3 regions of the Paenibacillus sp. AN1007 genome follow, and region 3 is predicted to be linked to each of the others. Evidence: predicted binding sites of a transcription regulator. Region 3 holds the regulator's gene; each other region holds the start of a gene.
What was found. The regulator LexA, encoded in region 3, represses DNA repair genes until DNA is damaged. The targets are predictions, from matches to a motif close to CGAACATATGTTCG.
Positions count from the first base shown of each region.

Region 1 (3,286 bases), 1.3 Mb from region 3:
TGGCTATGGACAAAATAGAAGGTTTCTTCCGGGATCGGAATGTTGAAATGACGGAGAATAATCGACGTCAAGCCATTGTGCTTGAGGGTGGAACGCCTCTGGCGAATGAAACCGGACTTGCTGCAGGCAACGCGATTGCGGATAACGATAAATATTATGTTGTGATGCCTGGGCCGCCCAAAGAGCTTATTCCGATGTTTGAGCAGGAAGTCAAGCCTTGGCTGTTCCAGCATGCTCTTACAGAAGAGATGCCGATTTATTCTCGTATGCTGAAATTCGCAGGTATTGGGGAGTCTGCTCTGGAGGATCGACTGCTTGACCTGATTGACGGGCAGACAGACCCTACGATTGCTCCTTACGCGAGTGAAGGTGAAGTGACGGTACGCGTCTCTACAAAGGCTCCAAGCGAAGGAGAAGCGAAACTGAAGCTCGATGCCATGGAAGTCCAGATTCGCGAACGGTTGTCTGAACACCTCTACGCCAACGAGGATGTACCGATTGAATACACGATTGTGACAATGATGTCTGATATGGGTCTGACCTTGAGTGCGGCGGAAAGCTGTACTGGAGGGCTCGTGATGCAGAGCCTCACTTCCGTCCCTGGAAGTGCCTCGATGCTGAAAGGCGGCATCGTCTGTTACTCCAATGAGATCAAAGAAAAGCTGCTCAATGTTCCGCACAGTTATCTTGAAGGTGAAGATGCACCGGGCGCGGTTAGTCCAGAAGTGGCAAAAGTGCTTGCTGAGCAGGTCCGCATGATCGGCGATGCCGACTTCGGGCTGGCAGTAACCGGGGTAGCCGGTCCAGGATATTCAGAGCGCAAACCGCCGGGTCTTGTGTTTATAGCTTTGGCTGAGCGCGGGAAGGATACTGAAATTCATGAGCTGCGGATTAACGGTAACCGGGAAACGGTTCGTATTCGTTCGGCAAAGGCGATTCTGTATCGTTTATGGCAAAAATTAGTGGCTATCGATTAAGCGGTGTGAAGCAGATTGCAATTGATTAATTAACGAAGTATAATGAACGAAGACGGAAGAACCGTAAAATGTGGCTTAACAGCCCTGTTTACGGTTCTTTTTCTATTTTTTTATCGATTTCAATGAGGAAGAGGCGCCTCTGCCTGGACAAAAAAACGAATGTATGTTCGAAAAAAAGCTTGGCAAACGAGTTAAAACAAGGTATCATTACATTATAAACAGTAAAGGGTGTGAGTTTATTGTCAGACCGTCGTGCTGCGCTTGATATGGCGCTCCGTCAAATAGAGAAGCAATTTGGTAAAGGTTCCATCATGAAACTGGGTGAGTCGACTCACATGAATGTAGAAATTATTCCCAGCGGATCGTTGGCTTTGGATATTGCATTAGGAACAGGCGGCTTACCAAAAGGCCGTATTGTTGAAATATATGGACCTGAATCTTCAGGTAAAACTACGGTGGCACTGCATGCCATTGCTGAAGTTCAACGTGTAGGTGGACAAGCTGCATTTATTGATGCCGAGCATGCACTGGATCCGAACTATGCAAGCAAACTGGGCGTTAATATTGACGAATTGCTCTTGTCTCAGCCAGATACAGGCGAGCAGGGACTGGAGATCGCCGAAGCTCTTGTACGCAGTGGTGCAGTAGATATCATCGTTATTGACTCCGTAGCTGCTCTCGTACCAAAAGCAGAGATTGAAGGAGAGATGGGCGATTCCCACGTAGGTTTGCAGGCACGTCTGATGTCTCAGGCGCTGCGTAAATTGTCCGGTGCAATCAGCAAATCCAAAACGATTGCCATCTTCATTAACCAGCTTCGTGAAAAAGTTGGCGTAATGTTTGGTAACCCGGAAACCACACCAGGTGGTCGTGCATTGAAGTTCTATTCTACCGTCCGACTGGATGTGCGCCGTATTGAGAGCATTAAGTCAGGTAATGACATTACGGGTAACCGTACGCGTATTAAAGTTGTTAAAAACAAAGTTGCACCTCCGTTTAAACAAGCGGAAGTTGATATTATGTATGGTGAAGGTATTTCCAAAGAGGGAAGTATCATTGATATCGGTACAGATCTGGACATCGTAAACAAAAGTGGTGCTTGGTATTCATACGAAGGTGAACGTTTAGGTCAAGGCCGTGAGAATGCGAAGCAGTTCATGAAAGAACATAAAGAGATTGCTGATATCATTGAACAGAAAATTCGTGAGGCCAGCAATTTGACAACTGCTGTTCCTGCACCGACTAGTGAAGAACAAGAAAAAGAAGCGGCTGAGGAACAGGAATTATTTGAAATCAATGAGTAATCTTCTGTCCGGAGGCAGATTCCTGCCTTCTGGCCTGTCCTTACGCTTGTAATAAACAGGTGTTGAAGCTTATCTAGCTGAATAGGATCGGTTTCTCGCGAAGCGAATTAAACAGCCTCTGTCCATTCCGGACAGAGGCTGTTAGCATCTATGCCATAGTAAGCTGTAAAGATCAAAATATAACGGGGAGCGTGAAGTTTGTAATGAGGCCTCACCAAAGTCAGCAAGAATATGATGAACACGACGAAGAACTTCATGAGCACGCAGCATCAGACGGCATCTCGCAATTTCCGGATGATGAAGAACTTGTAATTACCCGGGTAGAGCGTACCAAGAGCAGAGAAGCCCGGTACCGCATTTCATTTGGCATTTATTCCATTACAGTTCTGGAAGATGTAATGATTAAGTACAGGATGACACGCGGCACGGTTTTTCTTAAGAAGGACCTTGAGGAAATCGTTGTTGCTGATGAGCGTCAGCGAACGTACGTGCAGTCCTTACGTTTTTTGGAGTTTAAGCAGCGTACCCGGCATGAATTGAGCCAGAAGCTCAAGCAAAAGGAATTCGCGGCACCGATCATTGAAGAGGTTTTGGACAGGCTTGAACAGGAAAAACTCATAGATGATGATCTGTTTGCTAAGGAATGGACGAGACAGCGTATGGAGGGCCAGCGGAAGGGAAAACTGTGGATAAGGCAGGAACTGCGTCAAAAGGGCATCGCTAATGATCTCATTGCAGAGGTGCTGGACGATGTGAGTGCAGATGCAGAATTGGACACTGCATTAACAGCGGGCCGTAAAAAATGGAAACAGGTCCGGGGAGACGTGCAGGAGAAGAAACGTAAAACGTTCCCTTACTTGATGCGGCGCGGTTTTAGCATGGAACTGGTGCGCCGGGTTGTAAATCGTTTAATAGAAGAAGATGGAGCGGAAGACGCTGAAGATGACGAAGCCTTGTTATGGGACTAGACGAGAAGACTAACATACTGCATTCTCTTGACAATTT
Region 1 is NZ_CP159992.1:3,340,796-3,344,081, reverse strand. It holds gene ABXS70_RS14765 (competence/damage-inducible protein A) at 1-977, shown strand, start outside; gene recA (recombinase RecA) at 1,217-2,281, shown strand; gene ABXS70_RS14755 (RecX family transcriptional regulator) at 2,485-3,249, shown strand.
Region 1: a site for LexA is predicted at 1,134-1,147, ahead of recA (recombinase RecA). Genes of this name have one in related genera too.

Region 2 (3,286 bases), 810 kb from region 3:
CGATTCGTCCCCGGAGCGGCCTCTGCCGCCCAAACCTGTCTTTTCAACTAAAATAAGAAAGAAGTGGATCAATCTTGCCATCCGTAACACTGGAACGCAGCCGCAAAAAACGGCTGGAACATGCACATCCCTGGGTTTTTAAAAATGAAATTGCGTCCGTAGACGGCAATCCGGAACCGGGTGATATCGTCAATGTACTGAATCATCAAGGTCGTTACTTGGCGACGGGTTATTATAATCCGGCTTCGCAGATTACCGTGCGCGTGGTCTCGTACCAGCCTTTGGAATTTGAACAGATGGACACGGCCTTTTTCGCAGCACGTTTTCGTGACTGTCTGCGTCACCGGGAACGCTTCATACAGGGTGGGGAAGCGTATCGTCTCGTTTACGGCGAAGCCGATTTTCTGCCTGGACTGATCGTTGACCGATTCGGCAGCATTCTAGTGGTGCAAATCCTGACCCTTGGGATGGATCGCTGCCGTGAAGCCATTGTACAGGCGCTCATTGAAGTCATGCAGCCAGAAGGCATTTATGAGCGAAGTGATGTATCTATTCGTGAACTGGAAGGTCTGGAGCAGGTCAAAGGTCCGCTCTATGGAGATTGTCCGCGTCATGTTACGGTGACTGAAAATGGACTGCTCATCAAGGTGGATATTGTGGAGGGTCAGAAAACAGGCTACTTCTTCGACCAGCGTGAGAATCGTGCGGCCATTGAACCGCTGATGAAAGGCTGGGGGTATAAAAGCGGCATCACACTGCAGCAGATCGAGCACGAAGGAAGCGAGCAGCAGCTGCCTGTGAATAAGGGAGGCAAAGTGGTGACTTTCCCGTATTGGGACGGGGCCACGGTGCTGGAGTGTTTCTCGCACACCGGCAGCTTTACCTTGAATGCATGCAAATATGGAGCGAAGAAGGTAACTTGTCTTGATATTTCCGAACATGCCATCGAAAGTGCACGAACGAATGTAGAACTGAACGGTTTTACGGATCGGGTAGAGTTCGTTGTAGCCGATGCTTTTCAATATCTGCGTGAGCAAGTCAAAGGACTTGATGAGCGCAATGCACGCGCACGAGCATCGGAGCAAAAGGTGGATACCTCCAAAGCATTATCCAATGCTGGAAAAACGTTTGATGTCGTTATCCTTGATCCGCCTGCGTTTGCGAAAACAAAATCCGCAGTCAAGGGAGCATGCCGTGGTTACAAGGACATTAATCTGCAGGGTATGAAACTTGTCAACGAGGGCGGATATCTGGTAACGGCAAGCTGTTCTTATCATATGCGTCCTGATCTTTTCCTTGAAACGATAGCGGATGCCGCAGAAGATGCAGGTAAAGTGCTCCGTTTGATTGACTGGAAAGCCGCTGGCAAGGATCATCCGCAAATTTTGGGCGTAGATGAAGGGCACTACTTGAAATTTGCTATTTTTGAAGTGCGAAGCAAAAAGAATTAAGCATATTCTCTTTTATTTAGAATGAATCGTACCCTATGGGATAGGCACTTTAAAAAGTCCATCTTATAGGGTATTTTGTTTATGAGGAAAAGCTTGATCTTGGCGGACAAACTTTTATTATTAGTCGAAAAGGATACTTTGTTCGGTCTTCGTCCCGACTCATTTATGTCTAGGCCGGCAGCCGAAGGATTGAATTTGAAAAAGGAGGAAGTCTGCTTCTATAGTTACGGATATGTTGGTTGAAGTGTAATTGTAGACGCAAATCCATAAGAAGCTGCTGGCTGTATTGTACAGGCGGCTTTTTTTATAGCCATATTGTGTTCTTATTTGGTGGATCATGGCAAACGTATGTTCCGAAGTGAGTAAGGTATGATATACTGGAAATTAAAATCTTGTACGTGCAGTTTGGAGGATGACACATGTCCGTACGCTTTGTTATTGGCCGGGCAGGCAGTGGCAAAAGCACACTGATTACCCGGGAAATCACATCCCTGCTTAGGCAGGAGCCTCAAGGAAAACCGCTGATTCTGCTTGTTCCTGAACAAAGCTCATTTCGGACAGAGCAGGCACTGGTTTCTTCCGAAGGCATTAAAGGTACGATGCGTGCCGAAGTACTTGGCTTCCGTCGTCTTGCTTATCGCGTTATGCAGGAGGCTGGCGGTTCTGCCCGCATTCCGATTGGAGCTGAGGGCAAGAAGATGCTTTTATATAAAGTCATCCAGCGTCGGAAGGAAGAATTGAGGTTGTTTGCTGCTTCGGGCAGCCAGCTTGGTTTTATTGGGGAATTGACCCAATTATATAGTGAGTTTAAACGATACGAAGTGCATGCTTCGGTACTCGAAGAGGGGCTTGCAGCGTGGGAGATTGCATCTACTTCACCTATTCTGGAGGATAAGCTGCATGATTTGAACTTGATCTACCACGACTACGAGAGGGAACTGACTAATTTATATATTGATGATGAAGATACACTGAACGAGCTGACGGGGCGTTTGCCGGAAAGCACATGGCTGCAGGGAGCTGAAGTCTGGATTGACGGTTTTCATGGATTCACTCCGCAGGAGATGAGTGTCATAGGACAGCTCATGCTGCAGGCCTCGTCTGTAACCATTTCCTTAACGCTTGATCGTGCTTACGAGCAGGGTGTACTGCCGGGAGAGCTGGAATTATTTTATCCAACAGCTAGTGCTTATACGCGGCTCAAAGGCATGGCAGAGCATTTGGGTGTGTCCAGCGATACGACAATACTTCATGACGAAGTACTGCCGAGATTTAAGGATCGGCCAGGACTTGCCCATCTGGAGGCTGGGTTTGATCGGCGTGTTCGCTGGAGAAGCGAAGGCGAAGACTCGGGAATTCGCTTGGCTGCTGCGGAGAATCGCCGGGCAGAACTGGAGGGCGCACTGCGTGAAATGCGTCGTCTTGCGCAGGAAGATGGGGCCAGATATCGGGATATGGCAGTGCTTGTTCGCGGATTAGAGACCTATGCTGATATTGCGGAGCCGTTATTCAGGGATTATGATGTTCCGGTCTTTCTGGACCGAAGACGAAGTGAACTGCATCATCCATTATCCGAATTTATTCGTGCGGCATTGGATATTGTTCGCCGCAACTGGCGGTACGAGGATGTATTTCGCTGTGTCAAAACAGATCTGCTGCTTCCGCTGAATGGTTCCATTACACGTGAAGACATGGACCAGCTCGAAAACTATGTACTTGCCTGCGGTATCCATGGATATCGCTGGACGGATGGCAAGCCGTGGAAGTATGTTCCAAGTTTGTCTCTGGAAGATAACGCCCAGGAAGGACGCAGCCGGGGACGGGATGCTTTGTTA
Region 2 is NZ_CP159992.1:1,250,505-1,253,790, forward strand. It holds gene ABXS70_RS05790 (class I SAM-dependent rRNA methyltransferase) at 75-1,451, shown strand; gene addB (helicase-exonuclease AddAB subunit AddB) at 1,871-3,286, shown strand, end outside.
Region 2: a site for LexA is predicted at 1,793-1,806, ahead of addB (helicase-exonuclease AddAB subunit AddB). Genes of this name have one in related genera too.

Region 3 (3,286 bases):
AGAGCATTTAATTCCGGTAACTTTGGAGCTGGGTGGGAAAAGTCCGGCTATTGTGCATCAGGATGCTGATTTGCAGCTGGCTGCTCAGCGGATTGTACGGGGAAAATTTCTGAATGCGGGGCAGACTTGTGTTGCACCAGACTACTTGCTGGTACATGAGCAGGTGCATGATCAACTTGTTGAACAGATCAGAGCTGAAATCTCCGAGAAATTTGGCGCGAATGTCATGGAGAACGCGAGTTTCCCTCATATTGTCAATGCGCGCAACTTTGATCGTTTATCTGCTTTCCTTACCAATGGCACGGCTGTCATAGGGGGACGATCAAATCGTGATCAGCTTATGATTGAACCAACCGTTCTTGATGATATCTCATGGGATTCTCCTGTTATGCAGGAAGAAATCTTCGGTCCTATTTTACCAGTATTTACGTATAATGATCTTAATCCAATGCTTGATGAGATCGTACGTCGGCCTAAACCACTTGCGCTGTATCTGTTTACGGAGAGTGAGGCTTTACAGGAACAGGTCTTGACTCAAGTTTCCTTTGGTGGAGGATGTATTAATGAAACACTCTCCCATATGACCTCGCATTATTTGCCATTTGGAGGTGTAGGAGAGAGCGGAATGGGCTCATATCATGGAAAACAGAGCTTTGAAGTATTTTCACACCACAAAAGCATCCTTAAACGAAGTAAATGATGGATTGGATTCTTACGAGGATACAAGGGGTTATCAAGTTGGAGGGTCCTGTTCGAGCTGGAGATAAATAATTTATAGTAAAAAGAGGTTGTCCTGTAAACAGGGCAGCCTCTTTCATATTAAAGTTAAGATCAAGCAAATGAAACAAGCTAAATCAAAATAAAGGCAGCTTAATGAATGTCGCGGAAAAGGCCGATAACCTTACCTAAAATACTAACATGTTTCAACCGCAGCGGCTCGAATGTTGCATTCTCCGGTTGAAGGCGAATATGATCTTTTTCCTTATAAAATGTCTTAACTGTAGCCTCATCATCCTCAGTCATGGCAACGACAATATCCCCATTATCTGCGGTCTGCTGCTGACGAACAATGACATAATCTCCATTAACGATACCGGCTTCAATCATGCTGTCCCCGACAACGGAAAGCATAAATACTTTCTGTTCCCCTACATAATGAGTAGGGAGCGGGAAGTAATCTTCAATATTTTCAGTTGCTGTAATCGGAACCCCGGCAGTTACTTTACCCACGACTGGAATTCGTGCAACACTGTGGGCAAATTGATGAGAATGCTCGGACTCTTCCTGGCTCAAGAGTTCGATTGCTCTTGGCTTGGTTGGGTCACGTCTGATTAAACCCTTCTTCTCCAAACGATCCAAATGTCCATGGACCGTAGAACTGGAAGCCAGTCCAACGGCTTCGCCAATTTCTCGTACGGAAGGAGGATACCCCTTCAACCGGACTTCATTTCGTATAAACTCCAGAATAGCCTGCTGCCTGCTGGATATCTTCGACATACCGTATCAACCCCATTTTAGTAACGTTTGGGAAAATTATAACATAGAACCTCCGTTCGTACAAACATAAGTTCTAAAGAAATCGCATTATTTCAGTGATTTCTTCATTTTACTCTTTTTTTGTGGATACTCGAGTTAAATTTGAGGACAAGGTCTTAAACATACGTATGTTAATTTCGGATTAATGACGTTTTAATGTCGAAAAAGAGCGAACAATTGTTCTAAAAAGTTGTTGAACAAAACAGGTGTTCGTGTTATATTGTTTTCAACAGATAGGAACAAACGTTTGGAGGCGGGATGCAAAATGAGATATTCAACTTATCAGAGCATTTATGAACCGGTGAATTCGAAAGCTGTGAGGTCTAACATAGGGCAATTTAGAACATTAATATCACGATTCAAACTTTCGCAGGGGTTAATCAAATTAGCTATTGCTTCATTAATTATATTGATAGGCTGCAGTACTGTTCTAACCGTATTTGCTGGTAATGAGAAAGAGCTGCTTCCTGGAGGAAAGATCGCTGTATCTCAGGGGGAGACGTTGTGGAGTATTTCTGTGGAGCATAAACCAACTACGATGGATACGCGTGTATATATAGAAGCAATTAAAAAGGTGAACCAACTGGAATCAGCAACAATTCAGACAGGACAGGTTTTGGTATTACCTCAGTTTGCTAAATAAAATGCATTTGATCGTGAATTACCGCGCGCCAACTTGACAAGCTGCCTTTATCATGTCAAAGTTATTATGACTTTGTAATTTTGGAGGGGACAAGCTTGGATATTGATAGTCTGGTAGCACGTATTAACGAATTGGCTCGCAAGCAGAATTCCACTGGACTGTCAGAGGAAGAACTTACTGAACGTGCCAAGTTGAGAGAAATTTATTTGGGTAATATTCGTAACAATTTCAGACAGCAGCTCGATTCAATTGAAATTGTTGACGACGAGAATGGTCAGGGCCACCAAGGCAAACTCAAACATTAATTATAGAAACCTAAACATATCGTTATGATATTTAGGTTTCTTCATGCTATTTGGGATGCTTACTATAGGGGGATAAGAGCTTACACCGAGTTATGTAAGCCGATACAAGACACATAAGGGGGATTCACATGTCGCGGCGTTCGTTCGAGAGAACGGTTCGGAAAAATTCTAAGCAATTGAATCAACAGCGTAAAAAAAGCGGTCAACCTATTTCGGGAAATCCAGGTGAAGATATTTACAAAGGAAGAAGCTTGTTATTTCCTATCTTTCTAATTGGTTTGGCGTTTCTGTATCTGTTCATGAGTACTTTTTTGGTTAAAGCTCCAATGACCACATGGGATTGGGTAACGATGCTGCTTTATGTATTTCTGGCTGTTATTTTTATGCTTCGACGTCCTTACATTAAAATCAGCAGCAGCCGGATCATTACAACGAAGGGGAACCGCGAGCGCTCCATTGGCGTTGATGATATTATCAAGTTCAGATTTGAACCAGGCACGGTTGTCATTGAACATAACAGCCGCGGAAAAAGATGGGTTTTTACCAAGTTGTTAAATCGTTACGATACAGAAGCAATGACTGAGCGATTGATGAAATTTGCAAAAGCTCACCAGATCACCGTGGAAACCATTGATAAGTAATTAATGTATAAAGGGGCAGATGATCGGAATGGCATTGAAAGCGATTATGTTCGACCTGGATGATACTTTACTATGGGACGAGCGCAGTGTTCGAGAGGCTTTTCATGAAACTTGTTTAACTGCGGCAGCGGAAACAGGCGTTAATGCCGAGGCACTTGAAG
Region 3 is NZ_CP159992.1:2,059,576-2,062,861, forward strand. It holds gene ABXS70_RS09375 (aldehyde dehydrogenase) at 1-700, shown strand, start outside; gene lexA (transcriptional repressor LexA) at 871-1,497, opposite strand; gene ABXS70_RS09385 (LysM peptidoglycan-binding domain-containing protein) at 1,802-2,179, shown strand; gene ABXS70_RS09390 (DUF896 domain-containing protein) at 2,275-2,484, shown strand; gene ABXS70_RS09395 (hypothetical protein) at 2,613-3,125, shown strand; gene ABXS70_RS09400 (HAD family hydrolase) at 3,154-3,286, shown strand, end outside.